Regions from separate parts of the Bacillus sp. JK62 genome, predicted to be linked through region 2. Evidence: predicted binding sites of a transcription regulator. Region 2 holds the regulator's gene; the other holds the start of a gene.
What was found. Region 2 encodes NrdR, which represses ribonucleotide reductase genes. Its sites were predicted from a motif close to AACACNATATATNGTGTT; they were not measured.
Positions count from the first base shown of each region.

Region 1: the regulator NrdR is predicted to act here: its motif matches at 8,002-8,019, upstream of nrdI (class Ib ribonucleoside-diphosphate reductase assembly flavoprotein NrdI).

Region 1 is NZ_JBSJQA010000006.1:366,419-382,577, forward strand. It holds gene ACWJJ4_RS15375 (methionine gamma-lyase family protein) at 1-344, opposite strand, end outside; gene hflX (GTPase HflX) at 361-1,623, opposite strand; gene spoVK (stage V sporulation protein K) at 1,753-2,721, opposite strand; gene ACWJJ4_RS15390 (N-acetylmuramoyl-L-alanine amidase) at 3,028-3,786, shown strand; gene ACWJJ4_RS15395 (hypothetical protein) at 3,836-4,456, opposite strand; gene nrdF (class 1b ribonucleoside-diphosphate reductase subunit beta) at 4,505-5,494, opposite strand; gene nrdE (class 1b ribonucleoside-diphosphate reductase subunit alpha) at 5,512-7,614, opposite strand; gene nrdI (class Ib ribonucleoside-diphosphate reductase assembly flavoprotein NrdI) at 7,574-7,966, opposite strand; gene ACWJJ4_RS15415 (hypothetical protein) at 8,226-8,441, opposite strand; gene ACWJJ4_RS15420 (YmzC family protein) at 8,524-8,799, opposite strand; gene hfq (RNA chaperone Hfq) at 8,896-9,117, opposite strand; gene miaA (tRNA (adenosine(37)-N6)-dimethylallyltransferase MiaA) at 9,157-10,101, opposite strand; gene ACWJJ4_RS15435 (YmaF family protein) at 10,200-10,604, opposite strand; gene ACWJJ4_RS15440 (hypothetical protein) at 10,705-11,010, shown strand; gene erbA (SMR family multidrug efflux transporter EbrA) at 11,149-11,463, shown strand; gene erbB (SMR family multidrug efflux transporter EbrB) at 11,480-11,833, shown strand; gene ACWJJ4_RS15455 (OsmC family protein) at 11,847-12,299, opposite strand; gene ACWJJ4_RS15460 (poly-gamma-glutamate hydrolase family protein) at 12,360-13,067, opposite strand; partial or broken gene ACWJJ4_RS15465 (hypothetical protein) at 13,323-13,558, opposite strand; gene ACWJJ4_RS15470 (S8 family peptidase) at 13,737-15,065, shown strand; gene ACWJJ4_RS15475 (hypothetical protein) at 15,258-15,620, shown strand; gene ACWJJ4_RS15480 (YoaK family protein) at 15,654-16,159, opposite strand, start outside.
Region 2 is NZ_JBSJQA010000002.1:175,959-192,117, reverse strand. It holds gene lrgB (antiholin-like protein LrgB) at 1-614, opposite strand, end outside; gene lrgA (antiholin-like murein hydrolase modulator LrgA) at 627-1,067, opposite strand; gene ACWJJ4_RS06095 (LytR/AlgR family response regulator transcription factor) at 1,197-1,931, opposite strand; gene ACWJJ4_RS06090 (LytS/YhcK type 5TM receptor domain-containing protein) at 1,909-3,690, opposite strand; gene ACWJJ4_RS06085 (HAD family hydrolase) at 3,875-4,669, shown strand; gene thrS (threonine--tRNA ligase) at 4,723-6,654, opposite strand; gene ytxC (putative sporulation protein YtxC) at 7,062-7,892, opposite strand; gene ACWJJ4_RS06070 (TVP38/TMEM64 family protein) at 7,958-8,599, opposite strand; gene dnaI (primosomal protein DnaI) at 8,631-9,566, opposite strand; gene ACWJJ4_RS06060 (replication initiation and membrane attachment family protein) at 9,591-11,000, opposite strand; gene nrdR (transcriptional regulator NrdR) at 11,112-11,570, opposite strand; gene speD (adenosylmethionine decarboxylase) at 11,818-12,198, opposite strand; gene ACWJJ4_RS06045 (glyceraldehyde-3-phosphate dehydrogenase) at 12,437-13,459, opposite strand; gene ACWJJ4_RS06040 (winged helix-turn-helix transcriptional regulator) at 13,668-14,054, opposite strand; gene ACWJJ4_RS06035 (MFS transporter) at 14,238-15,437, shown strand; gene ACWJJ4_RS06030 (aldo/keto reductase) at 15,495-16,159, shown strand, end outside.

The sequences.
Region 1 (16,159 bases), on a different contig from region 2:
CCTGTGATATAAAGCAATTCGTCCCCGGGTCTCAGCACGCCGAAGAGCGCGATTGAAATCGCATGCGTACCGGAAATGATTTGCGGCCGCACAAGTCCCGCCTCTCCTCCGAACACATCAGCATAGATCTTCTCCAGTGTATCTCGTCCGATATCATCATAACCGTATCCGGTTGAAGGCGTAAAATGCGTATCGCTTACTTTATGTTTTCTGTAGCTTTGCAGGACTCTCCATTCATTCCGTTCACTGATTTCTTCTATTCTTTTATGAATGGCGGAGATTTCCGCTTCTGTTTCTTCGGCGGTTTTTTGTAAAAGAGCGCCGTGGGTCAGTGTGTCAAACATGTTGTGTATACCTTCCTTACATGAATTTCTTCAATTCTCCGAGTATGCTTTGTTCTTCCTGTACATAACCTGAGACTTCGTAGCGTTCATTTTCTTCATTAAAATAAAGACTGTCGATCATGGTCTCTGATTTGATGCGTGACATCAATTTGCCTTCGGCGGCAGGCACATGAACTTCATACGGCGTCATCAGCTCCCGGCGCAAATAAGCTTCGATTTCCGCTTTTAGTTTCGCTTCATCCCCGGCGATTCGGGCGCTGATCATGATGTGGCCTTCTCCCGCTGTCGGGATGAAGTCAGGAAGTGTCTCATCACGTTTGTTATAAGCGGTCAGCACCGGAATATCATCTGCCTCAAGCTCTTTTAACAGTCCGAGGACAGTCTGTTCATGCCCGGCATAATCTTCATTGGATGAATCAATGACATGAATGATCAAGTCTGCTTCCTTCACTTCCTCAAGCGTTGAACGGAAAGCGGCAATCAGCGTCGTCGGCAGATCCTGAATGAAGCCGACCGTATCAGACAAAAGGACGCTGTAGCCGCTTGGGAGCGCCATCTTTCTCGTCATCGGATCAAGTGTTGCAAACAGCAGATCTTCTTCATAGCTGTCTGAGCTTGTTAATTGATTGAACCACGTTGATTTTCCTGCATTAGTATAACCGACGAGTGCAGCCTGAAGCACGCCGTTCTTTTTGCGTCTCTCCCGATAACGGCTTCTGTGGCGGATAACCGTTGACAGCTGCACGTTAATTTCGTGTATGCGGTTTCTAATGTGGCGCCGGTCTGTTTCAAGCTTTGTCTCACCGGGCCCTCTCGTCCCGATTCCGCCGCCTTGTCTTGAGAGATTGATTCCTTGTCCGCTCAGACGCGGCAGCGCGTATTGAAGCTGGGCCAATTCGATCTGAAGCTTTCCTTCTCTCGTCTTCGCCCTTTTTGCGAATATATCCAAAATAAGCTGCGTGCGGTCGATGATCTTCGCTTCAATTGCAGTGGCGAGTGATTTAAGCTGGCTCGGTGACAGTTCATCATTAAAAATAACCAGATCCGCTTCAAGCTCTTCACACAGCGCCTTCAGCTCGTCTACTTTCCCCTTGCCTATGTATGTAGCGGCATCCGCTCTGTTCCGTTTTTGCGTAATCCGGGTCAGCACCGTTCCGTCAGCCGTTTTTGTCAATGAAGCAAGCTCTTCCATGGAATGTTCAAAGTGCTCATCTGTCATGTGCGGAAGCTGGCAGCCGACCAAAATGACCGTTTCTTTTTTTCCTTCCTGTTCGTTCAAATGGATGTTCCTTTCTGTGTCGTATTGGGCAGTAGTACTATCATACCAAACCCGCAGGGCGTATACCACACATCCGGCGGGTTTTAAAGAGAGAAATAAAAAATAGACCCCTCAGACCGGCTGAGAGGTCTATTCGTGAGCTGCCGCCTCATCTTTTATAAGTAAATCCTGGCTCTTGATCGTCATTAAATCGTTTTTTAAGTATTGGTCTCCCATTAAAAGCCTCATGGCCTGAGCGCGGATTGATTTTTCAATCACGTTTCTGACAAAGCGCCCGTTGCTGAATTTAATGGGGCTTGTCGTGCTTTTTACTGTCATTAAGTAATCTTTTAACTTCCACTCGGCTTCCTGGCTTAATTGATACTCCCGCTCTGCTATCATGCGCTTTGCGATGTCCATCAGCTGAGTGACAGAGTAATCCGGAAAATCGATGCTGATAGGGAAACGCGATTGCAGGCCGGGATTTAATGACAGGAATTGTGTCATTTCTCTCGAGTACCCTGCCAGGATCAGAATAAATTCATGCTGTTTGTCTTCCATATGTTTGACAAGCGTATCAATCGCCTCTTTACCGAAATCCTTTTCTCCGCCCCTTGCAAGTGAGTATGCTTCATCAATGAATAAAATGCCCCCGAGCGATTTTTTAATCAGATCTCTCGTTTTTTGCGCCGTATGTCCGATGTATTCACCGACGAGATCGGCACGTTCCGCTTCGATCAGATGTCCTTTGGAAAGAACGTTCATTTCGAAGAAAAGCTTGCCGATCAGTCTCGCGACAGTGGTTTTCCCGGTGCCGGGGTTCCCTTTGAACATCATATGAAGAGCTTGTTTTCCGACTTTCAGCCCTTGTTCGGCCCGTTTTTGGTTGACGAATATCCACGCGTAAATTTCTTTAATGTTGCGCTTCATTTCTTCCATACCCACTAATGTGTTCATTTCTTTTTCAATTTCTTTCAGAATGCTGTGCTTGGCTTCATTTTTTTGCAGGGCGGCCTGATATTCCGCCTCAGCTTCTGCATTTGTCAGCACTTGCTTTTGGCCATTAAGAATGATGTTAATTTGTCCGTTATTTTTATAGGTTACAGCGCGCTCCAACATGCTCACCTCTCTGTTCTCTCTTTATCTTACTCATGATGAAGAGGTTCGGTGACATCCGCCTATCATCATGAGGCCTGTTTTCCTCTTTATCTGTCACTTTTTCCGTTCTCTTCGGGAATGATGTTGAATCCTGCGCTTTCCCGAGAAATATTTTTCATTTCTTATTGTATTCAGCAGAAACGGGAGGACAAACCATTTATTTTTATTTTCCGGGAAATGTTGGGTGTATCTCTCATTTTTTTCATGAATGACAGCCGTACAAGCACCTTTTGAACATCATCATATGCTGTAATGAGGTGATGGAGAATGGTTAAAATTTTTATAGACCCCGGTCATGGCGGAACTGATTCAGGTGCAACCGGAAACGGACTTCAGGAAAAAGCGGTCACGCTGGAGATCGCACTGGCTTTGCGCACGATTCTGACGAATGAGTATGAAGGAGTTTCTGTCACGATGAGCAGGACAAGCGATAAGACGGTCAGCCTGACGGAAAGAACGGATGCCGCCAACAGCTGGGGCGCAGATTATTTTTTATCCATTCATATTAACTCAGGAGGCGGAACCGGATTCGAAAGCTATATTTACCCCGGTGTCGGAGCGCCGACCTCGACTTACCAATCAGCCGTCCACACGCAAGTAATTCAAGCATCGGGTTTTAATGACCGCGGAAAAAAAACAGCCAACTTCCATGTGCTGCGGGAGACAAGGATGCCGGCGATTTTGACGGAGAATGGTTTTGTTGATACGTCAGCTGATGCAAACAAACTGAAAACAGCCAGTTTTATTGAAAGCCTTGCAAGAGGACATGCCAAGGGCTTGGAGCAAGCTTTCGGTCTAAAAAAAAAGGCTGACTTATATAAAGTGCAAATCGGCGCATTCAACGTGAAAGCAAATGCTGATGCGCTTGCAGCCGATGCGGTGTCTAAAGGTTTTGACGCGATTGTGCTTCCAAAAGGCGGCTTCTTCAAAGTGCAGATCGGCGCATTCTCTTTCAGAGATTATGCTGAAGCGTTGGCAGCGCGGGCCGAAAAAGCCGGATTTGATGCCTTCATTGTGCAAGACTAAATGAAAAAACCCCTGCTCTCCCTTTTTTGGGACGAACGGGGGTTTTTTGTTATTGAAGTATATCGGCGACAAACTGAGACCAAGCTTCAAGACGCTGATACACATTTTCCTCTTTCAGTTCGCTCAGTTTCATCCAGCACCCGGCGATTTGATCTTTTTCTTTCACTTCGACTTGTGCCGCAGACGCTAACTGGAGCGCAGAAAGGATGCCGATATGCACCTTCCCTACATCGTTTTCATCATCATTGATCAGGCCGAGTGTGACAATGTTTTGTTTGTCCTCCTCGCGAATGTACAGTTCTTCCGCCAGCTCCCGGTCGGTGTTCTGTTTCAGCACTTCCGAAAATGAAGCCGCCCCTTCCATAGGGTTCATGTGTCCGCCGAAGCCGAGAGAAAGCTTATTATGGAGGCGCGATTCCCCTCCGCCCGCGAGCCGCTCATACACAAATACCTCATCATCACGGCGGATGACGACATAAGGAATCGGCTGTTTAAATCGCGGGTCCTCTTCCGCGTCGCCTCTTCTGATTTCAAAAAAATGCGCCTCAATCTGAGCCATAATTTTTATGATACGTTCATCCTGGCTGTTGACTCCCTGAAATGTCAGCATTTCGTTTTGAAAGACGTCACTCCGCGGTGCAGCCAAGATGATTTCATCCATTTTATTCATGCCCGTTCCTCCTGTCTTACCTCTCCACTCAAGCCAAAAGAGCAGATATTATATCTGCTCTTCATCTTGGCCAAAATAAAAATCTTCGTCCTTAATCGGTTCTACCGTCGCCTTTTTGTAGCCGTTCCCTTTCATGGAGAAGAAATCATGTGATTTTGTTTTGGTGTTTAATCCGTTTAATACGATCGGATTAATATCCTCTTCTTCAAAGTAAGGATCGAACCCTAAGTTCATCAAAGCTTTATTGGCGTTATAGCGGATGAATTTCTTTACGTCATGAGACAGCCCGACTTGGTCGTAGAGATCCTCTGTATATTCAAGCTCATTGTGATAAAGCTCTTCTAAAAGCTCAACCGCAAATTCGCGAAGTTCCGCTTTTTTCGCTTCTGTTTGTTTATTGTATATTTCCTGTGCCAGCAGTCCGACGTATACACCGTGGATCGCTTCGTCACGAAGGATCAGGTTGATGATCTCACCGCTTTGCATCAGTTTTCCTTGTCCGTAGAAATATAACGGATAATAGAAACCGCTGTAGAAAAGGAAGCTTTCCAGATAGACGGAAGCAACCATCGCTTTGAACAGTGAAATTTCATCATCTTTTTGAATGGCTTTGTAAAGCCCGACAATCATTTGCGCTTTTTTCTGCAGATATTTATTTTGTTTAACCCATTCAAATACTTCGTTGATCGTTTCAGTCGGAGCAAGCGTCATAAAAATATTTGAATATGATTTTGCGTGCACCGCGTTCTCCATCATCGCCATGAAATTAAGAACCGCTTTTCGCTGATGGCCTTCGACGTGCTCGGCCACAATCGGCATGCCTGTGTTCCCCTGCTCTGTATCAAGCAGTGTCAGGCCGGCGAGCACCTTCATGTACGTATCCTGCTCATTTTTACCCAAATACTTCCAAGTAAGAAGATCGCCGTTTAATGCGATCTCTTCCGGAAGCCAAAACTGCTTTACGTTTTGGTTGTAAAACATTTGGGTGAAATCATCTTCATGCTTTGACCAGTTTGCTGCGTCATAAATTTTTGTCACTGTTAACTCTCCTTTAATCAAACGACACAAGAAAGACAGCTGTCCTGCCCGGTATCTTTCGTTCTTGCATAGTAAATGGTTTTGATGCCTCTATGGTGGGCATACAGATCAATACGGTTCAGATCACGAGTTGTCATCGTATCTTTCAAAAACAGGGTAAAGCTGATTCCCTGATCGATATGCTGCTGGATTGTCGCGATCATATCCACTACTTTGAACATGTCCATATCATAAGCTTCTTTGTAGAAGAACCAGTTATTAGACGCTAACCCCGGCATCGGGTAATACGTTTTTGAATTTCCGTATGTTCTTTCTTCGATCCGTTCCATGATCGGCATAACGGACGCCGTGCTGGATTGGACATAGGAAATGGAGCCTGTCGGCGCGATGCACAGTCTGTAGCTGTGGTACATGCCGTTTTCAGCGACAAACGCCTTCAGCTCTTTCCAGTCTTCGATTGTCGGGATGTGCATGCCTTCAAAGAGCGCAGCGATTTTTTCGTATGCCGGTGAGAACTCTTTTTCGATGTATTTATTGAAATATTCTCCCGTTGCATAAGTGGAGCCTTCATAATGCTCAAACGTTTCGCCTTTTTCTTTCGCAAGCTCAGCAGAACGCTGGATGGAATAAAAGTTCACCATCATAAAGAACGTATTCGCGAAATCTCTTGCTTCCGGGCTTTCATAAGCGATGCCGTTTTGGGCCAGGTAGCCGTGAAGGTTCATGGCGCCTAAACCGATCGACTTCATCGCTTTGTTCGCGCGTCTGACTGCCGGCGCGTTGCGGATATCCGTCGTCTCAGATACATGAGTCAGGGAATCCGTCGCGAGTTTCACCGTGCGCTCAATCGATTTATGCTTCATGACATTCAAAATATTTAATGAACCAAGGTTGCAGGAAATGTCCAGGCCGATTTCGTCTTCCTCGTCATAATCTGTGTAAGCCGAAACCTGTGACGCCTGAAGCACTTCAGAGCAAAGGTTCGAGAATTTCACTTTTGATACGTGGTTATTCGCATGCTCTTTGTTTACGTTGTCCTGGAACATAATGTACGGATAACCTGACTCAGAACGGAGAACGGCAAGCTTTTCAAGCAATTTGCGCGCATTCACTTTTTCTTTTTTGACACGCGGGTTGTCGACAAGCTCCTCATACATCGCCGTCATGTCCATCTCATCCATATGCTGGCCGTATTCTTTATAAATCGTGTGCGGATAGAATACATAAGCCGCTTTGTCCTCACGTGCAAGCTCAACGAACTTATCCGGAATGACGACACCGATAGAAAGCGTTTTGACACGCACATCTTCATCCGCAGAAATCTTTTTCGTATCAAGAAAGTCATTGATATCGCGGTGGAAAATGTTTAAGTACGCCGCGCCAGAGCCTTGTCTTTGCCCCATTTGGTCAGCATAACGGAACGCGTTATCAAGAAGCTTCATGACGCCTACAACACCTTTTGTGGCGTTTTCAACATCTTTAATCGCTTCACCTTTCGCGCGAAGCTTGGACAGATTAAGAGAAACCCCGCCGCCCAGTTTAGACAGCTGCATGGAAATATCGATCGCTCTTGAAATGTCGTTTAAGGAATCATTGACTTCGAGCAAGAAACAGCTCACAAGTTCTCCGCGGCGTTTTCTGCCGGCATTCAAAAATGTCGGTGTGCTCGGCTGATATTCCTGATTGATCATCAGATTTACATATTCTTTTGCTTTCTCAGTGTCGCCGTTTGCGAAGAACAGCGCAACAATTGAGATCCGGTCCTCATAACGCTCGAGGATTTTTTTCTTGTCATTCGTTTTCAAAGCATAGTCATTATAGAATTTAAACGCACTCATGAAGGAAGGAAAACGAAACTTCTTAGCGTAAGCTGTCTTAAACACTTCTTTAATGTCTTCAAAAGAATAAAGGCTTAAGAATTCCTCTTCGTAGTATTGGTTTTCAATCAAATAATCCAGCTTCTCTTTTAAATCGTGAAAGAAAACTGTGTTTTGATTGATATAGTCTACAAAATAGCTATGTACAGCCTCTTTATCTTTATCAAACTGGAATTTTCCATCTTGTTGGATCATGATTTCGTTATTTAACTGGATCCATTTTGGCACTTGATTTTGTGACAACTCTTTCTACCTCCTGAGTAAACAATTCAACGTCTTTAGATGTGCCGCTGAGTTCAAATTTGTGCAAGATCGGCACCTGATATTGTCTAGAGATGGTATCGGCGCTTTTTGCAAAGTTATCGCCCCATACTTTGTTGCCGCTCGCAGCGACTCCTAATAAGAGATGGGCGTATTTTTCGAGAAATGATTGTGTTGATGCCGGTACCTGACCGAAGTTTGTCGTGTAGGTGACCAAAACAAACGGAGTGTCCACGTGGTCCGTTTCGTCCACCTTGCGGATCAGCTGAAAGTCTGTTTTATTCACAAAACGCTGAACATTCCCTGTCTTTGAATCAAATATGATTTGAACCATCCTTATCACGACCTATCAAAAATAATGAATCTCTTAACACTATATATAGTATACTAACCTCTCAAAAAAACACAACATATTGAGATCGATTTATAAAAAATTCATATTTTTGAAAGAGCGGACTTTGGCTCCGGCCCGATTAACGCCCAAAAAAGAGAGCAGAACGAGAATCATCTCTCATCCTACTCAAGGTGTCATGTGTAAGCCGATGTCTATCATAACATGAAAAAAAACTGCTTAGTAGTCTAGACTTTTATTCTTATTTTTTGTAAGAATCACATTTTTTTTCGCTTTCAACGGTTTCTTCAATCTCCACATCAGCACCGATTTCTTTCAGTACGGCTTTCAGAGCGCTTGTGATGGAAGCCTCTCTGATCAGTTCTTTGCCGTCAACGATGATGCTGGTTCCATATTCATAGCAGGAATCATCTTCACAAGTTTCTTCCCAATGGTTGATTATCACCTTGTGTTTCAATCGTCTCACCCTCTGCATGATCAATGTCAGTACTTAGTGTAGCTTGTGCGGCCCGCTTTGTAAATTCGAACGCTTGTGAAATTTATTCAAGCTCATCCAGCGCCGTTTCTTTTTTCAGTTCGATTTTATTCGTTTTTTCATCATAGCGGTATATTTTTAAGTAACCGTCCTCGACAATGCCGAAACGATTATGTTCCAGCTGCACCATGCCTTCTGTCTGCGGTTCGGCATCCGCCAAGCCGCCGTCATCATCCGTCACCACCGTCTCGTGATTGCTGCAAGCTCCAAACAGCAAAAAAACAGCGATCCAAACGAGCGTAATCCTGATTCTTCTCAGTTCATTTTCACTTTCGAACACGATTTTCCGTACCCCCTTTTATCTTTCCGATATACGGCCTGCAATATACAGACGCGCATAGAAAAAGACCATTGTTCATGGTCTTTGTCAAAAAGTCTATTCAAGCTCAAGCTGGACGTTTTTTTGCGGGGCGAACGTGGAGATGGCATGTTTATAAATAAGCTGCTGCTTCCCCTCCGTTTCGAGCAAAACGGTAAAGTTGTCAAAGCCTTTTACCTGGCCGCGAAGCTGAAAGCCGTTGAGTAAAAACACCGTGACGAACGTATTGTCTTTTCGGATTTGATTCAAAAACTGATCTTGAATATTAATCGGTTTCATGTTTCGTCCTCCTTGGTTCTCAATACAATACTGTTTCGATTAAATTTCCAGTTTTCCTGCTATGCACTCGAAAATTTCCTTTTTTTTCTGCTCAATATCAACAGGCGGCGTCATATCTGTCCATGAAACGGGCATTTTATTGCGAAACCAGGTCAGCTGGCGTTTCGCATATCGCCTTGAATTTTGTTTTAATTGCTCCACAGCCTGAGGGAGCGGCACTTTTCCATCAAGATATTCATACAGCTCTTTATAGCCGATCGCCTGAATCGATTGGCTGTCCCGGATATTCATGTCATACAGCCGCTTTACTTCGTCAAGAAGGCCGGTTTCCAGCATCAGGTCAACGCGCTCGTTAATCCGGCCGTACAGCACTTCTCTGTCCATTGTAAGACCGATAAGAACCGCATTGTAAAGCAGCTCCCGTTTTTGGGTTTTAAGATGCTCTGACATTGTTTTTCCCGATACATGCAGGATTTCGAGCGCGCGGATGACTCTTCGCGTATTGTTTTGATGAATGGCTGCCGCCGCTTCCGGGTCGGCTGCCGCAAGCTTGGCATGAAGCGCTTCCGCCCCTTCTTCAGCCGCCAGTTTCTCCATGCGCTCCCGGAATACAGGGTCGCCGGAGTTTTCCGTGAACGTATAGTCATACAGCACGGACTGAATGTACAGACCAGTCCCCCCGACAATCATCGGCAGCTTTCCTCTACCGGCAATCTCGGTGATTTTTCCCCTTACCATTTTCTGATAATCCGCCGTTGAAAAAGTGTCGGACGGCTCCAAAATATCAATCAGGTGATGCGGCACGCCTTCTGTCTCTTCTTCGGTGACTTTGGCCGTTCCGATGTCCATCCCTTTATATACCTGCATGGAATCTCCGCTGATGATTTCCGCATTCAGCATTTTCGCGAGTCCGATGCTTAGTTTTGTTTTTCCGACTGCCGTCGGTCCGACGAGTATGACGACAGGCTGTTTTTTATTTTTCAATATGTATCACTCTCTTTTATAAATCTCCCCCTAATTATAGCATTCATTTCTTCAGGCACCTATCCATTTTGCCCTTTTTCCTGAGCGCTAAACATCCGCTACCACCCGATCGGCTCGTTTCCGACAACCTCTCTCGTTTTTCCTTTGAGCGTATGGCGGTGCGTTTTCCGTCCTTTCTCCCGCGGATCGTAAACGACGCCGCCGTGCTGGATCTGAATCGGCTCATTGTAGGCGGCAAAGGTGGTCTCTGAAAGCTCATGGTAATGTGTTCCGTCAACCCTCGGGATGGCAGGGCCGGAAATGCCGTAATACCTATGAAAATGGCCGTTTTCAAACGAGGTGATGCCCGTATAGAAATGTGTATGCTCATCTGTATTGCTGCCGTTCTCCGGCTGCGAAAAGCCTTCGATCACATGGTAATGCCCCTGCACTACATCCGTAACAGCCCGGTATGCGTGTGTGTGCGGAGGTTTTTTTGACCAATCGGACTGATACAGGCCCACAAAAGCTCACTCCTTTATTTTTTGATAAACGCCCAATCAAAAATTGGTGGGCTGAATACTCTGTTATCATCTCAAATTTATTCTTGGAGGTACCTAAATTATGAATGAAGAATACACATACGAAGCAGATAGTGATATGAGACAGTTTGGACGGCCCGGATTTGGGTTTGGACGGCCGGGCTTCGGGTTCGGGCGTCCCGGATTCGGATTCGGCTTCGGGCGGCCGGGTTTTGGTTTTGGCCGGCCTTGGTTTGGCCGCCCTTGGTTTGGCGGGTTCGGACGGCCGTTTGGTTTTTACGGCGGACCGTTTGTCGGAGGGCTTGTCGGGGGGCTTGTCGGAAGCGCTTTGTTCAACCCGTATTTGTACGGAGGTTACGGCTACCCTTACTATCCGTATTACTACTAAGACAATCAAAAAGGGCTCCTTTCAGGGGCCTTTTTATATAGGCCTAATGTCTTGACTTGGCGGGCAAAGTTCGGATATTATTTTATTTTACTGCCTTAAACAAAAGGCATAAGGATTATGATGAGAGGGGGATTTGATATGATTCTGGGTTATATCTTCCTCACAATTGCTATTTTATCAGAGTCAATCGGCGCGGCCATGCTGAAGGTCTCCCGCGGATTTACGCGGTTTTTGCCGAGCGCGCTTGTAGTGGCAGGCTATTCATTGGCCTTTTATATGCTTTCACTGACACTGAATCTCATTCCGCTCAGCTTATCCTATGCAACATGGAGCGGAGCCGGAACGGTGCTCGCATCCATTATCGGAGCGAAATGGTTTCATGAAAAACTGGACAAGCAGGCCGTCATCGGACTTGTATTCTTATTAGCCGGTGTCATTCTGATGAATTGGTAGAAAGGAGAAGCATGATATGAAAGGATTACTCTGCCTGGCATTAGCCATTGTATCAGAAGTGTTCGGAAGCACGATGCTGAAGCTGTCGGACGGTTTTACGCACTTATGGCCCGCTCTCGGCGTCATTGCCGGAATCGGAGCCTCTTTTATGTTTTTGAGCTTCTCTTTGAAAAGCCTTGATTTATCCGCCGCATACGCGACATGGTCAGGTGTCGGCACGGCTTTAACGGCAATTGTCGGCTTTTTTGTTTTTAAGGAAGCCATGACAGCCAAAATGATGATCGGGCTTATTTTTGTCATCACAGGCGTCATCCTGCTGAACCGTTCCAAGTCTCAAAAAGCTAAAAAAAATCAAACGGCCCGGAGCTGACCGTTTGAACTCGTCAAGCGCGGGCAGCTTTTACTTCAACCTCAAGCTCCATCTCCACGTTTCCTTGGATCGCTCGTGAAATCATACAGGAGGACTCCGCTTTTTGCGCTAACTTCCTGGCGAGCGTAAAGTCCGTTTCGGCTGCATCCGGCTTTAATAATATAAACGGGCGGTGAATGATTTTCTGGTACGTGAACACACCGTTCGTGACGTCTACAATTCCTTCAGATTCCATATGTAGATCTTCTTTATCCAGACCGCTTCTTTCCATCATCGCCGCAAGCGTTATAATATAACAGGTCGCAGCCGCTCCAAGCAGCATTTCATCAGGATTTGTGCCTTCTCCGGGTCCGTCCATTTCCTTAGGAATGGACACAGCCGTTTCCAGCCGGCCGCTTTTAATATCGCCGACGTCATTGCGATTTCCGGGCCAATTTGCTTTTAAATAAAAGTGATGTTTTGCCAAGGGACAAACCTCCTTTTTTTTCAGTTTACTCACCTTTCACTGGTTTGTCTTTTTTTAAGCTCACGAATACTCTTGATTGATCACTCTTTTTATCGTACGGACAAACCGGTAAAATTCCTCCGTTTTTGTGAATTCTCTTTCGCGGTAATCAAAATTATCAAAAAACGCTTCCCGCTGTTCTCTGCTGATCTCAAGCTGTATACTCAGCCCGGTTTGCGCCTGGTTATTGATATTTTCGGTGTCAACCCCGGCCAGACCGGTTTTTGAGGTTGCCAATTCTGCAGGAAATCCGTTTCGTTTGAGAGCTCTCACCAATTTTTTCGCCCGCTTCCGGTCGCTTCCTCCGACAAGAGTATTTTTCTCGTCGCCTTTATAACCGTGAACTGCGATAACATAATGGTGCTGCTTAATGCTTTCGACTGCTGAAGGCTCATCGAACTTGGTGCTCGTAATATGAAGAGTCTGGTTATCATGCGCTTTTAATCCCTCAAACAGGTAGGTTGAATAATCATCCCTGAAAGAGCGGACGATCTCGCTCACCCCGCCCTCAATTCTCCCTCCGTGCGGCGACATGATCAATACGGGGCTCCCCTTTCGCTTATTGTATGATATATGATAATCATCGGGGTCTTCATGTTCAGCCAGATCTTTAAAATCTGTGTATGTATCAGAAGAATTCGAGGGATCAGGGTCTGACGCATAATGAGCACATCTTATTAGTAAGACCATTGCTACGATAATGATGACATTAAGTAAAATTCTTTTCATCAGCTCTCCTTCTTTGCTCCTTTCTGAAAAATGAAATATTCATTATATGGATTTTTGTCAATAGGTCTTATCTTAACATTCTATTAACATTATCATCAGTGAAAAACTTCCCGGTTTCGAAAAATCAATGGATTGTCACGGTTCAAGCGCTCAAATGCCGAGCATCAGTGAAAAAAGGTTGAGAGAGGGCAAAAAAAAAGGGAGGAACGCCCGAATTTTCAGGGGCGGGAGATTCACGGCCGGAAACGGACGGCATCAAGAATACGCTTTTAAAAATGAATATCCGCCTCCCGAAGCAAATGCACAGGACAGAATGGAGCCCGTCAAAAAAGTTCTCATCTGCCTTTTTGTACAGCAAAATGCCGTTACAGCCCGCTCATCCCCTTTTTTTATCATAATGGTCCGTTTTGAAACGGAGCCGTCTTTTTTCATATATATATAATATCAATCGGAAGCTGTTTTTCCAAGGAGTGTCTCAATATGATGTTCATGTATATACCCCTTTCCGCCGGATTCATTATAAACCAACAAACGTTCCGACCCAACTCGATTTCTTCTCCTGAAAAAGCCGCAAGTAACCAGCGCTCCTGAAGGACAAACAAACTGACCGAACATATGGCCTGTTCATATGGTATAGAGAGAATCGCCAGAATGGGAGGAAAAGTATATATGTTTGGTTACTCAATGGTACAAATGGTGCGGTCAAATGCTCATAAGCTGGACTGGCCGCTCAGAGAAAACGTATTACAGTTATATAAACCTTTCAAATGGACACCTTGCTTTTTGCACAATTTTTTCGAAAAAAAGGTGAAAAACAGAAAGAAAATGTCAGTCATCATTGAATTTGAAGAGGGCTGCCATGAATCCGGTTTTCACAGCACAGAACAGGTCTTATCAAAAGAAAAACGCTGCACCATAAAAAAGCAGTTTCAAACAATCAATTGCTGCAGCGCCGAAGTCACTCCGTCCGCCCTTCACATGCTTCTTTCGCAATGCCGGGATATCCGTAAAATCTATTTAAACCGTGAAGTAAAAGCTCTCCTTGATACGGCAGCTGAATCGTCTCATGCAAAAGAAGTGACCCGTAACGGCACCGTATTAACAGGAAAAGGCGTAACCGTCGCCGTTATTGATACCGGAATCTACCAGCATCCCGATTTAGAAGGCAGGATTATCGGATTTGAGGACTTTGTCAACCAAAAGACAGAACCGTATGATGACAACGGGCACGGCACCCATTGCGCCGGTGATATCGCAAGCAGCGGCGCTTCATCTTCGGGTAAATATCAGGGGCCGGCGCCGGAAGCCGATCTGATCGGAGTCAAGGTTTTAAACAAATCAGGATCAGGAACCTTGGCTGATATCATTGAAGGTGTGGAATGGTGCATACAATATAATAAAGAACACACAAAGAATCCGATCAGAATCATCAGCATGTCACTGGGCGGAGATGCGCTCAGATATGATAAAGAAACGGACGACCCGCTCGTCAAGGCCGTTGAAGAGGCATGGAATGAAGGAATCGTCGTCTGCGTCGCCGCGGGCAACTCCGGTCCGGAAGCTCAAACGATTTCAAGCCCCGGTGTCAGCGAGAAGGTCATCACGGTAGGCGCCTATGATGACAATGATACAGCCAGCAATGAAGACGATACGGTCGCTTCTTTCTCAAGCCGCGGCCCGACGGTGTACGGAAAAGAGAAGCCTGACATTCTTGCGCCCGGGGTCGATATCGTATCTCTCCGTTCTCCGCGTTCATATCTTGACAAATTACAGAAATCAAACCGAGTAGGCTCCTTGTATTTCAGTCTTTCGGGCACGTCCATGGCCACTCCGATCTGTGCGGGCATCGCCGCCTTAATCCTTCAGCAAAACCCGCAGCTTTCGCCTGACGAAGTGAAAACATTGATCAAACAAAGTCCGGATCAATGGACAAATGAAGATCCGAACATTTACGGAGCGGGCGCAGTGAACGCTGAAAACGCCGTGCCGAAAGAGTAACCTTTTTATCATGAGAACGGGGTCGTCTGCAGCGGCAGATGACTCCGTTTTTCAGATGAATAGATGAAACATTTATAATGAAGGAACTCGGAACAGGTCAGAACCGGCTGTCAGAAAAAAAGATCAATGCAAGGCAGTGTATTTCTAAAAAAATAGGGAATAAGTATGGTGTAGATAAAAGGAGGAATCACAATGGCACTTACAAACACCGAATTGTCTGAATGGCTGCAAAAACAGATCGGACAAACGCTTGATATCAGAAAAGGAGAGCTGACAGACAGCCGAAACGAGATTTCTGATATGGATCAGATCATGCTTCACCTTGATGATGTTCTCGTCCGCCGGACAAACCATCCCGATGACTATGTAGCGGATGAAGAACTCGTCTTAAAAGGGCACGGCACAACCTATACGGAGGAAGGAAATGTCCCGCTTCCCCAAGATGCGTATGAAATTCCTCTGCTCGGCGACATTACCATCCAAAAGGAGCAAGACGGATTAAAGGTACATACAGATCGGGCCGTGTATACAATCGGGACCCGGAAAGAGCAATAAAAAGAAAAAACGCCCTGAATCAGCGGCGTTTTTTTATTGGTTTTTTTCTTCAGAATATCCGTGGAACATCGTGAATGCGCAAAGCATAATGCCTAAAATAATGATAATCGGGAGCCAGATCACGGCAAACTTATAATCCGGTTCGGCAAAAGCGCCTATGACCGCCCCAAAGCAATACAGAACCAAGGCAAGCGCGCGCAATACAGCATCTCTCGTAAACTGCTTCCGCTTGTCCGCTTTGTAAAACCTTGCGGTGAGATCTTCAAAAAAATTAGCGAGCGTTCCCGTTAATACGGTCGTGGAAATCCCCGCTACACCAAGTTTTCTCGCGGCTGTCGTCTGCATTCCCATTGCGAAGCTGAGCAGCATAATCAGCACATAAACAGAAATGGCATCTGCAAAAAAGCAAGAGAACAAAGCAAACAGCAGCAAAACAGCTCCTTCAATAGCTAAAGCGGCAGTTACCGCAGGGGGCCAGAATGATTTCTTTTTATTGCCCACAAGCAAGGCCGCGGCAATAACGCCGGCAATAAATCCGA
Region 2 (16,159 bases):
ATACTTGCCATTGCCGCTTCTACTTCCCCCATCTCAATGCCGACCGCAACACCGAGTGCGTGTCCTGATGTGCCGAGAGCCAGTCCCTTAGAGATTGGGTGCTTTACTTTAAACAGTTTTAAGAATAAAGCGCCAAGAGCATAGACGATAACGGCGTTGAAAATAACGGCGAAAGCGGTGATGTCGGTGATGCCGCCGATCCCTTTTGACAGCGGAAGGGCAATTGCCGTTGTCGCCGCCTGCGGAAGCATGCTTTTCATAACGGCCGCGTCAAGATGAATGCCTTTTGCGATCAAATAGACAATCGTGACTGAGCAGATAGAGCCGACAATGATGGAAGACATGATCTGCCACCAGTATTTTCTCAGCTTGTCACGCTGTTTGTATAAAGGGATGGCAAAAGCGATCGTCGCGGGCTCCAGGAAGAATTTAATAATGTCTCCTCCGCTTTTATAATCTTCATATGAAAAACCGCCGAGCTTCAGAAAAAGGATTCCAAGCACCATCGCGACAAACAGCGGGGTGAAGAGGAAAAAGCCTCTCGTTTTTTTAAATAAATACGTGCCGATGCCAAAGGCCGCAAGTGAAACGACAATACCGAAATATGGACTCATCCGTTTTCCCTCCTAATGCTGCACAAGTTCGTTTTCCTGATTGGAACGGCGCACCGTTTGTTTATCAGCCGGAGCAGCCTTCTGACGTTTTTGGCTGACAGACAAGATCAGCTGAGAAAAAAGGCCCGTCGCCCCTAACAGAATGATGGTGGCGAGTAAGATGACGAGTGCGATCTGCACGCCGTACTGCTGCATGACGCCAAGTGAATTCATCACGGAGATGCCCGACGGGACAAATAAAAATCCGATCAGTGACGTTAATGATGTTCCCAGCGTTTCTACTTGTTCAAGCTTAATCACTTTCAGGCATAAGAGGACAAATAATAACACCAAACCTACTACGGAAGCGGGTATAGGAATGGGGACAATCGCTGCAATCCCATTAGATATGAGCATAATTACGGCAAAAATAAATGCTTGTGTCAGAAATCCGTACACTTTTTTCGCACTCATTTTCTTCACCTCTTTCTCTTTGTTAGGTCCATTATAAAAGAGAAATTGATTTTTAAAGCGCTTTCATAACAAACGGCTGAATATTCATTCTGAAATGCAAAAAACGGCTGCTGAAATGCAAAAGCCGCCTCATATAATATGAAGCAGCTTTTTTAAGTCCTTGGCGTATGTACGGCTGACGGGAATTTTAGAGCCGTCTTTTAAGATCAGATTGTAAGTCGAATTAAACCACGGATGAATTTCCGTAATATGCTCCGTATTCACGATGAACGCGCGGTGCACTCTCAAGAAACCCGTATCAGGCAGTTTTTTCTCAATGACCGCCAAAGTTTCATGAACGGAATAAGACGCGGCAAACGTTTTGACGGAAACGTGTCCGTCCTCCATGCCGGCGTAAATAATGTCCTTCGTATCTAAAATGACAATAGATTCACCGGCTGATACAGCCAGTTTATGCGCTCCGGCTGCGGACGGCTGCTCCGAGACGGCTCCTGCCCTGTCCAGCTTCACTCTTTTAAACTTTCTGATCGTCTGGCGCACTCTTTCTTCATCAAAAGGCTTCGTTAAATAATCGAGCGCGTCGACTTCAAAAGCTTTTAAAGCAAATTGGTCATACGCCGTCGCAAAAACGACGGCGGGCGGATTTTTCATGTTTTTCAGCCGTTTGGCAATGTCAAATCCGTTTTCTCCTGACAAATCAACGTCCAAAAACAGCAGATCCGGTTTTTGATCCATCATACTGTCAAAAGCGGATTCAATATTTTCAGCTTCGTTTATGTCACTTACTTCATTCGTCCGTTTCAGCAAATAAGCTAATTCATCTCTTGCCAGCATTTCATCATCAACGATTAACACCTTCAGCATGTTCTTCTCCTTTAGTCATCAGTTTCAAAGGCAGCTCAAATGATACGTCCGTACCTTTGCCGGCCTCACTTTCCAATCGCAGGGCTGCTTGTGGGCCGAACAGCCCGATCAGCCGCTGATTTAAATTGTAAAGCGCGGTTCCCGTCCCTTCTTTAGACGGGAGCGGACGGTTTCCGAGCACGGACAGCAATTCCGGATCAATTCCCCTACCGTTATCTCCAACCCGCATTAAAACCGACTGACCGGCGGATACCACGCTGACATTGACGGCACAGCTGTCCTGCTTTCTTGAAAATGCATGGCGAAGCGCATTTTCGACGAGAATCTGCAGCACAAAAGGAGGAATTTCGATGTCCTCCAAACCGCATTCGATTTCAAGACTGATTTTATATTTCCCGGGAAAACGGGCCTGCTCCAATGATAGATACGCCTGCAGATGGTTCAGTTCTTTAGAAAGCGGGATGAGCAGCTGCCTTGCCCCCTGCAGATTGGAACGGAAATAGACGCTGAGCTGCAGCAGAAGCTTTCGGGTTTTTTCCACATCCGTACGGCAAAGAGCAGAAATCGTATTGATCGCATTAAACAGAAAATGCGGATTGACCTGTGCTTGAAGCGCCTTTATTTCTGCGTCTTTCAGCAATTTGCTCTGCAGTTCCGCCTCGCCGAGTTCAAGCTGGGTGGAAAACAGCATGGCGAGTCCTTCTGCAAGCTCTTCTTCAACCCGGCTTAAACCTGACGGGCTTTTAAAGTACATTTTCAGCGTCCCGATCGTTTTGCCGTTTGACGTCAGCGGCAATACAATCGCCGCATGCAGCGGACAGGGATCGTGCGTGCATTCAATTTCTTCCTTTGATGTCGCTTTCATAATATGACCCGTTTTAATGACGCGTTTTGACAATCCGGTGATCAGGCTTTCAGACGGAATATGATGGTCGGCACCCGCGCCGACGTGCGCCAAAATCTTTTCGTTATCCGTAAGCGATACCGCGTCCGTTCCTGTTTGCCTGTGGATGATGGCGGCGACGCTTTTGCATGAGCTTTCATTCAGCCCTTGGCGGAAAAACGGAAGCGTCTGATCGGCAATCATCAGCACCCTGTGGGTTTCAAGGGCTCTCGCCCGTTCTTCCTTCCGGATAATCGACTGAATGATCGAAAGAAAAATAAAAGTCCCTGACCCGTTTACCAATATCATCGGGATGCCGATGATGCTCACAAGCGTCCAAGCATCAGAAAACGGCTTGGCCATCAAGAGGATGAGCAGCATTTGCAGCGATTCCATTCCGAGTCCGACAAGCGCGGCCACACGCGGTGTCGGCATCGCATAGCGTTTTCTGAAATACCGTCCGATCCAGCCGGACAAAATGCCCGCTAAAACGGATGAGACGGCACAGCTGACTGCGGTCGCGCCGCCGAGTGATAAACGATGCAGGCCGGCCAGTATGCCGACGCCGATTCCCACATACGGACCGCCTAAGAGTCCGCCGATTTCAACGCCCATAATTCTTGTATTGGCAATTGAACCGGACGGATTAATTTGAAACACCCAATCATTATTCATGATTGTATTCCGCTGAATTTCTATTCCCGTATAGTTGCTGATGATACTGAACAGCGAGAAAATTGAAATCAGCACCGCTTTGCCTTTATAGCTCTCAGGCTGCTGGAGCGCCTGTCTGAACAATCTGGTATGAGCCAGAACAAATCCCAATATGACGATAATTCCGACTCTTTCCAGCATCATGATGATCAAATGCAGCATACTTTTCACCTGTTCTTTCAAATTGTATTTTATCACGTTTTAGAGCCTGAGACAGAATCTGACACAAACCTGCCTGTTTTTTTCAAATCATCTGAAAACATCTTTCACAGTCTATGTATCTATTGTAGAATAAACGGGAGCCTTGCGGCAGAGAGTTTCAGAATATAACAAAGAGGAGAAGATCATGAAAGCCGTATTTTTTGATTTGGACAATACACTGTTATGGGATGAAAAAAGCGTCAGAACAACATTCAGGGAAACATGTTTACAAGCGGAAAAAAAATATGGCCTTGACCCGCATACATTTGAAGAGGCGGTACGGAAAGCGGCACGGGAATTGTATATGTCATACGAAACCTATCCTTATACGGTCATGATCGGCATTAATCCGTTTGAAGGATTGTGGGCGAATTTTTCCGAGCCGGTCAGCGAAGGATTTAAACAGCTGAATCGGATTGCGCCGGAATACAGACGAAACGCCTGGACGAACGGCTTAAAAAGCGTCGGTATAGACGATGCGGCTTACGGCGAATATTTGGCGGAGTTTTTCGCGGCGGAACGCAGACAGCGTCCGTATGTGTATGATGAAACGTTTGCGGTGCTTGATAAGCTGAAAGGTGTTTATGAATTGCTTCTGCTGACAAACGGCGATCCCAGCCTGCAGAAAGAAAAACTCGCCGGCGTTCCTGAGCTCGCGCCTTATTTTAATGAAATCGTCATCTCAGGCGCTTTCGGAAAAGGGAAACCCGATGCCTCCATATTCGAACATTGCCTCGGCCTCCTGAACCTGAAAAAAGAAGACGCCATGATGGTCGGAGATAACCTCAATACTGATATATTGGGAGCGAAACGGGCAGGCATTACGACAGTCTGGGTAAACCGGACACAAAAGAAAAATGATACGGACATTGCGCCTGATTACGTGATCAGCGATCTTCACGAGCTGTTTGCGATTATAGAGAAACAAAAAGAAAGATAATTTTATACGCTAAAAAACCCCATTCTGAATGAACGGGGTTTTTGTATTTCCGGTTATTTTTTCGCTTCGGCTACAGCCTTTTTCACAAAATCGTCCAATGAGACGGTTTCTGATTTCTGCTCGCCGTATTTCCGGACGTTTACCGCGCCGTTTTCCGCTTCTTGGTCACCGACCACAAGCATGTACGGGATTTTTTGCATTTGCGCTTCACGGATTTTATAGCCGATTTTTTCGTCCCGGCTGTCAAGCTCGACACGCAGGCCTTCGCGCTGCAGGCGCTCCTGCACTTTTTTCGCATAGTCAAGATGCACGGACGGTGATACAGGAATGACTTGGAATTGCACCGGCGCAAGCCATGTCGGAAGGGCGCCCTTGTGCTCTTCGATTAAGAAAGCAACGAAACGCTCCATCGTTGACACGACGCCGCGGTGAATAACGACAGGGCGGTGCTGTTTGCCGTCTTCTCCGACGTAAGTGAGATCAAAGCGTTCCGGAAGAAGGAAGTCAAGCTGTACAGTTGACAATGTCTCTTCTTTGCCGATCGCCGTTTTCACCTGCACGTCAAGTTTAGGGCCGTAAAACGCCGCTTCGCCTTCCGCTTCATAATAGTCGTGCCCCATCTCATCCATTGCCGCCTTCAGCATGGATTGCGCTTTGTTCCACATCTCATCATCATCAAAATATTTTTCCGTGTCTTCAGGATCGCGGTAAGACAGGCGGAATGTGTAATCATTCAGGCCGAAGTCTTCGTATACGTCTTGAATCAAACGGACGGTGCGGATGAATTCTTCTTTAATCTGATCAGGGCGGACGAAAATGTGCGCGTCATTTAACGTCATGCCGCGTACGCGCTGAAGACCTGAAAGCGCCCCGGACATTTCGTATCGGTGCATCGTTCCCAGCTCTGCAATCCGGATCGGAAGCTCGCGGTAGCTGTGAATGTCCTGTTTGTAAATCATCATATGGTGAGGACAATTCATCGGACGGAGCACGAGTGTTTCATTGTCCATTTCCATCGGCGGGAACATTGTATCCTGATAATGATCCCAGTGGCCCGATGTTTCGTACAGGTCTTTGCTTCCGAGAACAGGCGTATAGACGTGCTCATAACCGAGGCTCAGCTCTTTATCCACAATGTAGCGCTCGATCACGCGGCGGATGGTCGCGCCTTTCGGCAGCCAGAGCGGCAGACCTTGTCCGACTTTTTGAGAGTTGGCAAACAATTTTAATTCTTTGCCCAGTTTTCGGTGGTCACGCTCTTTCGCTTCTTCAAGCATGCGCAAATGCTCTTTCAAGTCATCCTTTTTAAAGAAAGCCGTGCCGTAAATCCGCTGAAGCATTTGGTTTTTGCTGTCGCCGCGCCAGTATGCGCCCGCAAGGCTCAGCAGCTTAAATTCTTTAATTTTGCCTGTAGACGGCACGTGCACGCCGCGGCACAGGTCAAAAAATTCGCCCTGCTCATAAATAGAGACCGTTTCGTCTTCTGGAATCGCATCCAGCAGTTCAAGCTTCAGATTATCGCCGATTTCCGCAAACATGGCTTTTGCTTCATCACGGCTCACTTCTTTTCGGATGATCGGCAGATTTTCACCGATGATGCGTTTCATTTCTTTTTCAATCTTCGGAAGGTCATCCGGCGTCAGCGCCTGCTCCATTTCAACGTCATAATAGAACCCGTTTTCAATGACGGGGCCGACTCCGAATTTCACATCTTTATAAATGCGTTTAATCGCCTGGGCCAATAAATGCGCCGTGCTGTGCCGCATGATGTTCAAACCTTCTTCTGTGCCTTCTGTAATGATTTCTACGGCACCGTCCTCTTGAATCGGCGTTCTTAAATCAATTTCCTGTCCGTTCAGTTTTCCGGCTAAAGACTTTTTCTTTAATCCCGGACTGATGGATGCCGCGATATCTTCTGTTGTTGTTCCTTTCGGAAATTCCTTTACCGCTCCGTCCGGAAATGTGATGTTGATCATATCTGACATCTTCGTCACTCCTTTTTTTATGCAAATCAAAAACCCCGCCCCCTATGAAAGGGACGAGGTTAAATAAACGGAATCGTGGTTCCACCCTTTTTTCCGCGCGGCCGATTGCTTCGGCACTGCGGCTCTAAGCTCTGTAACGGGAGTTCCCGTCAGCTATTACTGGCGCTTATTCCGCGTTCACAGCTGAAGTTCAAAGGCGGTAAAGACAATGATCCATAGCTGGAAAGCTTTCAGCCTGGGCTCTCCTCTCTTATAAAGCCGGTATCAATGCTTCATGTCCTTATCAATACGTGTAGCAATCATTAATCTTTTATGTATTATAAAATGTCTGTGAGAAAAATGCAACTCGGTTTTCCGTCTGATTTCGCACAGACAGCCCCGCCGCTTACACAAGGCCGTCCGTGCGGCTATCCTTCCGTCTTCTCGGCTGCAAACGCGCCCAGCGGAAAAAGGCGCACCCTCTCCTGAAACACGTTTTGAATGGTTCTTGACATCATATGTTCCGGTTTGTCCGTATACAGTTCGACCGTCTCAGGCGCAATGGAGATCAGCGGCGCAAGGAGATGGGAATCTATATACATCGGGTGCTCCCGCACAAACCGTCTGTCTATGTATTTTTTCTGTTCCCGTTCAGACACATAGCGCAGCTCCCACAGCGTAAAAGCCCGGTCATGTACGATGCGGACTTTCTTCATCCGCGGCGGATTGGATGTCACATAATCTCTCAGAGACTGGATAAAGTTTTGATATTCCTGTTCCATCCGGTATTCATCTATCGCGGCCTCCGCATATTCTCTGAGCCTCTCATAATACCTGCCGAGCCGGAACGTCTGAAACGAACGCACGGAAAAAACACCCGCATCAAGTGAAATCGTCCGGAGCGCATCTGAAATAAACTGTGCGCGCGGCTCTTTCTTCGGCTCAAACGGATGATCCTCAAGCTCTCCTTCCATAATGCTGTGTGCAAGCTGAAGGATTTGCTGCTGTTCATCCTGATCGGTGAAGCAGTATGCGTCCTCAATAAGCGAAAGCATATGCTCGTCTTCTTTGCATTCCAAAAAAAACCTGACAAGTATCGGCTCAATAAAGCGCTGAACGCAAAAAGCCGTTTCAGACCTTGCGATTCCGACTTTTTTTATGCCTTCACGGACAATAAAATGTCTCCGGTCGTCCGATTGCTGAATGAGATGTAAAAAAGCGGCGGTATCGTGGTCATCTTCAAAGATCACTTCAAGCATATTTGTCCCCCCTTACGGCATCTGTTACAAGTATATGGGGGATGTTTTTAAAATAGACGTAAAGGTTAGCTTTCACCGCCGAACAAATGACGCACCTTCTTTTTAAATATAACGGGAAGCGATAAAAATACGACGTAAAGACAGATCACGCAGAGTACGGTCAGCACATTGCCGGACATAAAGCTCGCGCCGAGCACATTCAGGACGATCGTCCCCGGAATGATGCCCGCTGCGGTCGCCAAAAAATACGTTACCGGCCTGACTTTCGATAGGCCCGCGGCATAGCTGATCACATCAAAGTTAACAGGCAGAATGCGCAAGATAAAAATATAAAAGAAGCCATTGGTTTTCATCTGCTTTTGAATGGCTTCCATTTTTCCATGACGGCTTTTCTCATTAAAGGCAAACAGCCCCGCCGCAAAAAAAGACGCGGCGGCAGCGCCCATTGAGCCCGCCAGCGTATACATGGTGCCGAAAAACGGGCCGAACGCCAATCCTCCGGCGACGGAAACGATTGATACGGGAAACAGCACAAAAGGCCTGACGATGGAAATTCCGATAAACACAAGCGGCGCAAAAACACCGAACGATAACACCCACAGCCGGATCTCCTTAGGCGACAGATTCAGATATTTGCGGTTTGCCCACAGCAAAAGACCCGCTCCCGCCGCAGCCGCAGCCCAAGTGACAGCCTTCTTATTCCTCATTCCCTCAAATCCTTCCCATTGGACGCCGGCATCATGAACGGCGGCGGTTTTCCCCGTCAAGACGGACGGGCGAAGCCAAATATAAAATCCGCTCCATCAGTCTTGCCGCTTTTACTTCTTCCTTTTCTCCCCGCTGTGAATACGTAAAATGATGCTTCAGCTCGTCTGGTGAAAAATTAGACGAGAAGAAAGTGGGAAGCTGCTGGCTCATTCTGTGCTGAAGCACGGTGCCGATGACTTCATCCCTGACCCAGCTTGTCATTGATTCCGCTCCGATATCATCAAGCATCAGTACGGGCGTCGTTTTCACCATATTCAGTTTCGCCTCCAACGACTGATCCTGGAGCGAGTTTTTCAGCTCTCTGACAAATTCGGGAACATATACGATCATTGATGAATACTCTTTTTCCGCCAGTTCATTGGCAATGGCGGCTAAAATAAATGTCTTTCCGATTCCGAATTTTCCGTACAGATACAGCCCTTTGCCTTTTCCCGTTTCATTATAGCTCTTCAGAAAATCCGTCACATGCTGGAAAATGCCGAGTCTGCTCGGATCGGTAATGTCGATCTGCTGAAACGTCGCGCCGAGAAGATCCTGCTGGATATACATGCTCTTCATCAGGGACTTTTGCCTTTTCTGGCGGTCGAGCTTTCTCTTTTCCGGACATTCGAAATATTCAATATCAATGGAACGCCCGTTGATCACAAGCTTCGGATGGTAGCCTTCAAGCAGGCTGTTCGTCCGGCTGTCTTTCGAACAGAAGGCGCACTGTTTGCTTTGCTGAACGAATTCGTACAGTTTATTTAACCCTCTGTCAATCATGCTTTGATTGATTACATCTTTCTGTTCCTTCAAAAAAGCCTGGACGTCTTCGTCGGCCATAACTTGCTGCTGCATTCGTTCCAGGCGTTTTTGAAAGTCAGGTCTTTTCGTCACGCCTTCTAAGGATCGGCTGATCGGTTCCATTCAATATCACCCCGCTTCTCTGTCTCAATAGGCAGAGTATTTTTTCAGTTTTTTCATTTCTTCCATCATTTTTTTCTTCTGTTCTTCAAGATCCTGTGCGGAAAGAGCCGTCTGTTCTTGTTTCTTCCCGGTTTCTTCTTCTTTCATCCAATCAGGGCGCTTTTCTTCCCGGACGGTTTTTTTGCCGCGCGCCGCGCCGTTTGTTTTGCCGTCCGCCCAATCAAGATATTGCCTGTGCTCTTCGATTGCGAGCTTCATTGCTTCCCGTACCGTTTTGACTTTCTTTCTGGCCCAGTGGGCGGCGATTTTTTGGATATAGTTTTTGGACAGCTTCATATCCGTTTTCAGCATGACATAATAAATCAGCACATTGGTGACGCCGGGCTCAAGCTTTTGTTCGAACATAATATCGGCGATAATCTGCAGGTCGGCTTTTGACGGCTCGGTGCCGTCCGCAATGTCCTGAAGAAGCTTTCTCGGTGATATGGTCTCAAGCTGTGCGATGAGTTCGCCGTTCAATGAATCGTCCTTTTCCGTCCGGTTTTCTCTCAAGGTGACAGGCTGTGTTTTATCAATCAGTTCCGGAAGCTTGCCGCTTCTTTCAATTTGGTACCAGTCGCTGGCCGCTTTCCTCAGCGCTTCTGCCGTTATCGTATCCTGTTCATTAATTGCGGTCATGACGACGTGCTGCATGGAGATAGGATCTATTCCGTATAAATATGAAAGCTTTTTAATGCTCTCCCGCACATCCTGTGTGATTGATTTGCGCGGTATCATCGTTTCTGATAACCCCGCCAAAAACAGCTCAAAATCAAACACTTCCTCCGTCACCGTATAGGAAGGCGCTTGTCCGACAGACGCCGTCTCATAGTCCTCGGGGAGCTTCATCGCCTCTTCCATATCAGGCGTCATTTTCCATTCACTCGGCTGAAAAGAGGCAAAGGCGTGATTAAACGGACGGGTAATTTCCCTTGCGCCCGCGCCGACGGAAGGGTGCGTGTAAAATTGTCTCAGCTGCTGGTATTTCGTTTTACCGACTCTGTTATAAAGAAAGACATTCAGCATGCCGTCTTCAAAAAAATCATTCGGCCTGAGCGGGGGCAGCAGCTCATAAATAAACATCCGCTCTTTTTGCTCGAACTCCCGGATATACACTTTCAGCAGCCCGATTCCTTCAAGCTTTCCCTGTTCATGATGAATCTTTTTTAAATTTGACTGCATCATGCCCATCAGCTGCCTGTGCGTGGATTCCGCTCCCCACAAGCGGTTCTGCTCAAGCTCCCCCCATAAGGTCATATAAAGGGAGAATGCAAAAGAACCGATCAGCGGCTGGTACAGATGTGTCAAAACCTGTCTGTCGACATCCTGAAGAAGCGAACGGCTTTTGACCGTATAAGGATCTACAGGCAATACGTCATTCCAATAGTCAGCCATGATTCTCAAACCTTCCGATATGTTTCTACTCTCATTTTACACCGTTTCTGCGATCTATCAAATGCCAATTTTGCTCATGAGAAAAGAGCCAGACACAATCTCTTAGCTCTCTCAGCGTTCTTTCTTTATTAAATCTTTCAATTCATCGATAAACACGTTTATATCCTTAAACTGCCGGTAGACGGAGGCAAAGCGGACATAAGACACCTCATCGATTTTCGCCAGGCGGTCCATTACCATTTCTCCGACAAGTTCGCTTTTGACTTCAGATACGCCTTGGTTTCTCAGCTCTTTTTCAATGTCAAAGCACATGTCTTCCAATGTTTTTAAAGGAACGGGCCTTTTTTCACAAGCTTTAATTAACCCGCGCAGCATTTTTTCACGGCTGAATTCTTCCCGGACGCCTTCTTTTTTCACGACGATCAGAGGCATCTCTTCAAACTTCTCAAATGTAGTGAAGCGGTAATGGCAGGCTTCGCATTCCCGCCTTCTGCGGATTGATTTCCCTTCGTCCGCAGGCCGTGAATCAAGTACGCGGGAACCGTTATGCTGGCATGAAGGACATTTCAAATTGGATCAGCTCCCATCTGTTTCGTTGCTGTAATGCGGTTCGCAAGCTTCCGGTAAATGCCCGCCAACGTTTCTAGGATGAGCCTATTTGTTGGGAGAGCCGATAGACCGGCCTTATCTTTTCTATTTTACAAAAAAAATGCTTAAAGAAAAAGCAATGCTGTTTTTTTACATTAGAAAAGGAGCATCAGCTTCAAAGCGCGTAATGGCTTTTTCAGCTTAGCTCCCTTGTGTTTGCGTTTTGAAATTACAGTACTTTCGCTTGTGCCTGTTTAATCTGTACAGGCCCCATTCCTCTCGGTATTTCAATGTTTTCTCTTGTATCTGCATGTAATGCGTCCGCAATGTAATCCGCAGCCACATTAGGATCCAGGTCTCCACAAGTATAAACATCAATGCTTGCATATCCGTGTTCAGGAAAACTGTGAATCGTTAAATGTGACTCAGAGATAATAACGACTCCGCTTACGCCTTGCGGTGCAAATTTGTGAAATGCGACCTCGCGCACCTCAGCTCCTGATTTCAAAGCAGCATTTACAAACGTTTTTTCAATAAAATCCATGTCATTGAGCTTATCAAAATCGCATCCCCACAGCTCGGAGATGACGTGACGCCCCATTGTTTCCATAATCATGGACCCCCCTTAACAAGAATTAAAAAAGTGAATTTCCGAGAACTGACCCGGCCATTTACCACGGGGGAAAGTTAGTCCGGAGAGGTCCTAACCCTTTAAGTAATTCCGAAGCAGTCACGAGCAAGAAGTTCACGAAAGATAGTATACTGTGTTTAAGTTTATTTTGCAAGGTGTGTTTTTTGCGAATATGCCGTTAAGGGTTTTTTTCTAACAAATGTCCATGATCTTTAGTCTACACAGCTGACGGGTGTTTCATTCGCGCGGCGACGTGACGGATAAGATCAACGACCCGGCAGGAATATCCCCATTCATTGTCATACCAGGCGAGCACCTTTACTTTTCGGTCTTCCATCACCATCGTTGTCAGTCCGTCGATGATCGCAGAGTGTGAATTCGTATTATAATCCGAAGAAACGAGCGGCTCATCCGAATAATCAAGAATTCCATACATCGACGTTTTTGCGGCTCTTTGGAAAGCGGCGTTCACTTGCTCGGCAGACACATCTGTTTTCAGATCGCAGACAAGGTCCACTAATGACACATTCGGAACGGGAACACGCAAAGCAAGACCGTGAAGTTTTCCTTTCAAATGAGGCAGCACGAGCGACAGCGCTTTGGCGGCGCCTGTAGAAGTCGGAATGATGGATTCTCCGCACGCTCTCGCCCTCCGCAGATCTTTATGCGGATTGTCGATATTTTTTTGATCATTCGTGTAAGCGTGAACAGTCGTCATCAGGCCGCTTTCAATCCCGAATTCCTGATCAAGCACTTTGACGACCGGCGCAAGACAGTTTGTCGTGCAGGATGCATTTGAAATAATGACATGTTCATCGGGATTGAACTGCTCTTCATTTACTCCCATGACAATGGTAACGTCTTCATTTTTGCCCGGAGCCGTTAAAATGACTTTTTTCGCCCCTGCTTCAATATGGCTCATCGCTTTTTCTTTTGAATTAAATTTCCCCGTTGCCTCTACGACGATGTCTATTCCGCATTCTTTCCACGGAAGCTCTCTCGGGTCCCGGCGATTGAACAGCATAATATGTTTTCCGTTGACGATCAGGCTGTCGTCGGCAATCTCAACTTCTTGATCGTATTTGCCGTGAATTGTGTCATACTTTATCAAATGAGCAAGCGTTTCCGGGGGATAGCTTGCATTAATGGCTGTTATTTGAATTTGATCATCTTCCATTGCTTTTCTGAACACCATTCTTCCGATTCTTCCAAACCCGTTGATTGCTACTTTTACCTTCATGCTCAGGTCACCCCTTTTTAATATGCCACTCTAATTTACCTTTATTTATATATAGTATAACACATTAAAAGAAATCCGCCAGTACAACTTGATAAAAATCCACCCTTATACCGATCAATATGTTGTTCAATCGGTTTTTTTGCATATAAAATGATCTTTCTTCCATAAAAAAAGCAGGATCAGCGTCTCAGGCTGCCTGCTTTTTTTCTTATATTTGTCCCGGTTCTTTAAATTTGTCATTTAAAATGCTGTCCTCTAAAACGGAAGACACCTCGCCGTACCGTTTAGCAATATGCATCGCGCCCCAGTCACACAGCGCATTTAAAATTCTTTCCAGACTGTGCCCGTATTCACTCAGCTCGTATTCCACTTTCGGCGGCACCTGATTGTACACGATCCGGTTGATGACGCCGTCAGCTTCCAGCTCCCGCAATTGCTGTGTCAGCATCTTCTGGGTGATGTCCGGCATAAGCCGCTTCAATTCGCTTGTCCGTTTTTTCCCGCGCATGAGGTGGCAGAGGATCACACACTTCCATTTTCCGCCGATCACTTCAAGCGCCGCCTCTACGGATATATTGTATTTTTTCTTCAGCAACGGTAATTCCTCCTCATCTATAGGAACTAAAAAGTGCCTATGGCACTTAAAAGTACGTTCTTTTCAATGACACTTCTATCAATCATAATGACATTTGCCGGCTGAAAAGGAATGTACTCTTATACTTATATCGTTTACCCGGCATCATTTCAACCATACATTATCGTTCAAGGAGGAAAACAGATGTCTTCACATCGCCAAAGCTATTTACCAGCGCTGCTGGCATTAGCCGTCAGCGCTTTTGCGATCGGCACAACCGAATTTATCAGCGTCGGACTGCTGCCGCTTATATCTCAAGATCTGCATATACCTGTGACAACGGCGGGACTTACCGTTTCCATGTATGCTCTGGGCGTGACTTTCGGCGCGCCGGTTTTAACGTCTCTCACATCCGGCATGTCGCGGAAAACGCTGCTGCTCTGGGTGATGTTGATTTTTATCGCCGGAAATACACTCGCAGCGAGCGCTTCCTCAATCGGCGTCTTACTGGCGGCACGGGGCATTTCGGCTTTTTCCCACGGCATTTTCATGTCAATCGGGGCAACGATCGCCGCCAATATCGTGCCGGAGCATAAAAGAGCAAGCGCGATTTCTATCATGTTCACGGGGCTGACGGTGGCTACGGTGACCGGCGTTCCGTTCGGCACCTATCTCGGCCAGCAATTCGGATGGAGGATTGCCTTTGCCGTCATTGTGGCGGTAGGAATCATCGCATTCCTCACAAACGCGCTTCTCGTTCCGTCACATTTGCGAAAAGGGACGAAAACCGCATTTTCCGAGCAGGTCAAACTCGTCACAAACGGCCGGTTATTGCTTTTATTTATTATTACGGCGTTAGGCTACGGCGGAACGTTTGTCGTGTTTACGTATTTATCTCCGCTTCTTCAGGAGGTAACCGGTTTTCAGAAAGAAACCGTCGCGGCCATCCTGCTCATTTACGGAATTGCGATTGCCATCGGAAACATGATTGGCGGCCGTTTATCAAACCGGAATCCGCTGAAAGCCTTGTTTTATATGTTCATTGTCCAGGCTGCTGTGCTGTTTGTCCTGACTTTTACCGCGCCGTTTAAAACAGCCGGGCTGATCACCATTATTTTCATGGGGCTGTTGGCGTTTATGAATGTGCCGGGGCTTCAAGTATATGTCGTGATGCTGAGTGAACGTTTTGCGCCAAGCGCCGTTGATACAGCATCAGCCTTAAATATCGCGGCATTTAATGCCGGAATCGCGATCGGCTCGTTTGCCGGCGGAATCATTACAGACTCAATCGGAATCATTCATACCGCTTGGATCGGGGCGCTGATGGTGCTCAGCGCGGTCGTATTAACCGGATGGAGCCGGAAGCTTGAAAAGCGGGACCGCACTGCCATTGAAAGGAGGTGAGTTTTTCTTCAGCGCATTTTGATTTTTTCAACAGAAAATAATAGGAGGAATATATACATGACAACACATTTACAAGCAAAAGCAACATTGCATAACGGAGTAGAGATGCCTTGGTTCGGCATCGGAGTTTTCAAAGTAGAGGAAGGCGCGGAACTCGTCAACGCGGTGAAAACGGCATTGGTGCACGGCTATCGCAGCGTTGATACCGCCGCGATTTACGGAAATGAAGAAGGTGTCGGCGAAGGGATCCGCCAAGGGCTGCAAGAAGCGGGATTAAAACGTGAAGACATTTTTGTCACGTCAAAAGTATGGAATGCCGATTTAGGATATGAAGAAACGTTAAAAGCGTTTGACACAAGCTTAGAAAAACTCGGTTTAGATTATTTAGATTTATATTTGATCCATTGGCCTGTCGAAGGAAAGTACATCGATGCGTGGCGGGCGCTCGAAACCCTCTACCGGGATGGACGCATTAAGGCGATCGGGGTCAGCAATTTCCAAATTCACCATCTGAAACATCTTATGAAAGAAACGGAAATCAAGCCGATGATCAACCAGGTGGAGTACCACCCGCGCCTGACACAGAAAGAACTGCTTGCTTTCTGCACTGAACAAGGCATTCAGCTTGAAGCGTGGTCGCCATTGATGCAAGGGCAGCTGCTTGATCACCCCGTCTTACAGGAGATCGCTGAGAAATACGGCAAATCAGCCGCTCAAGTGAT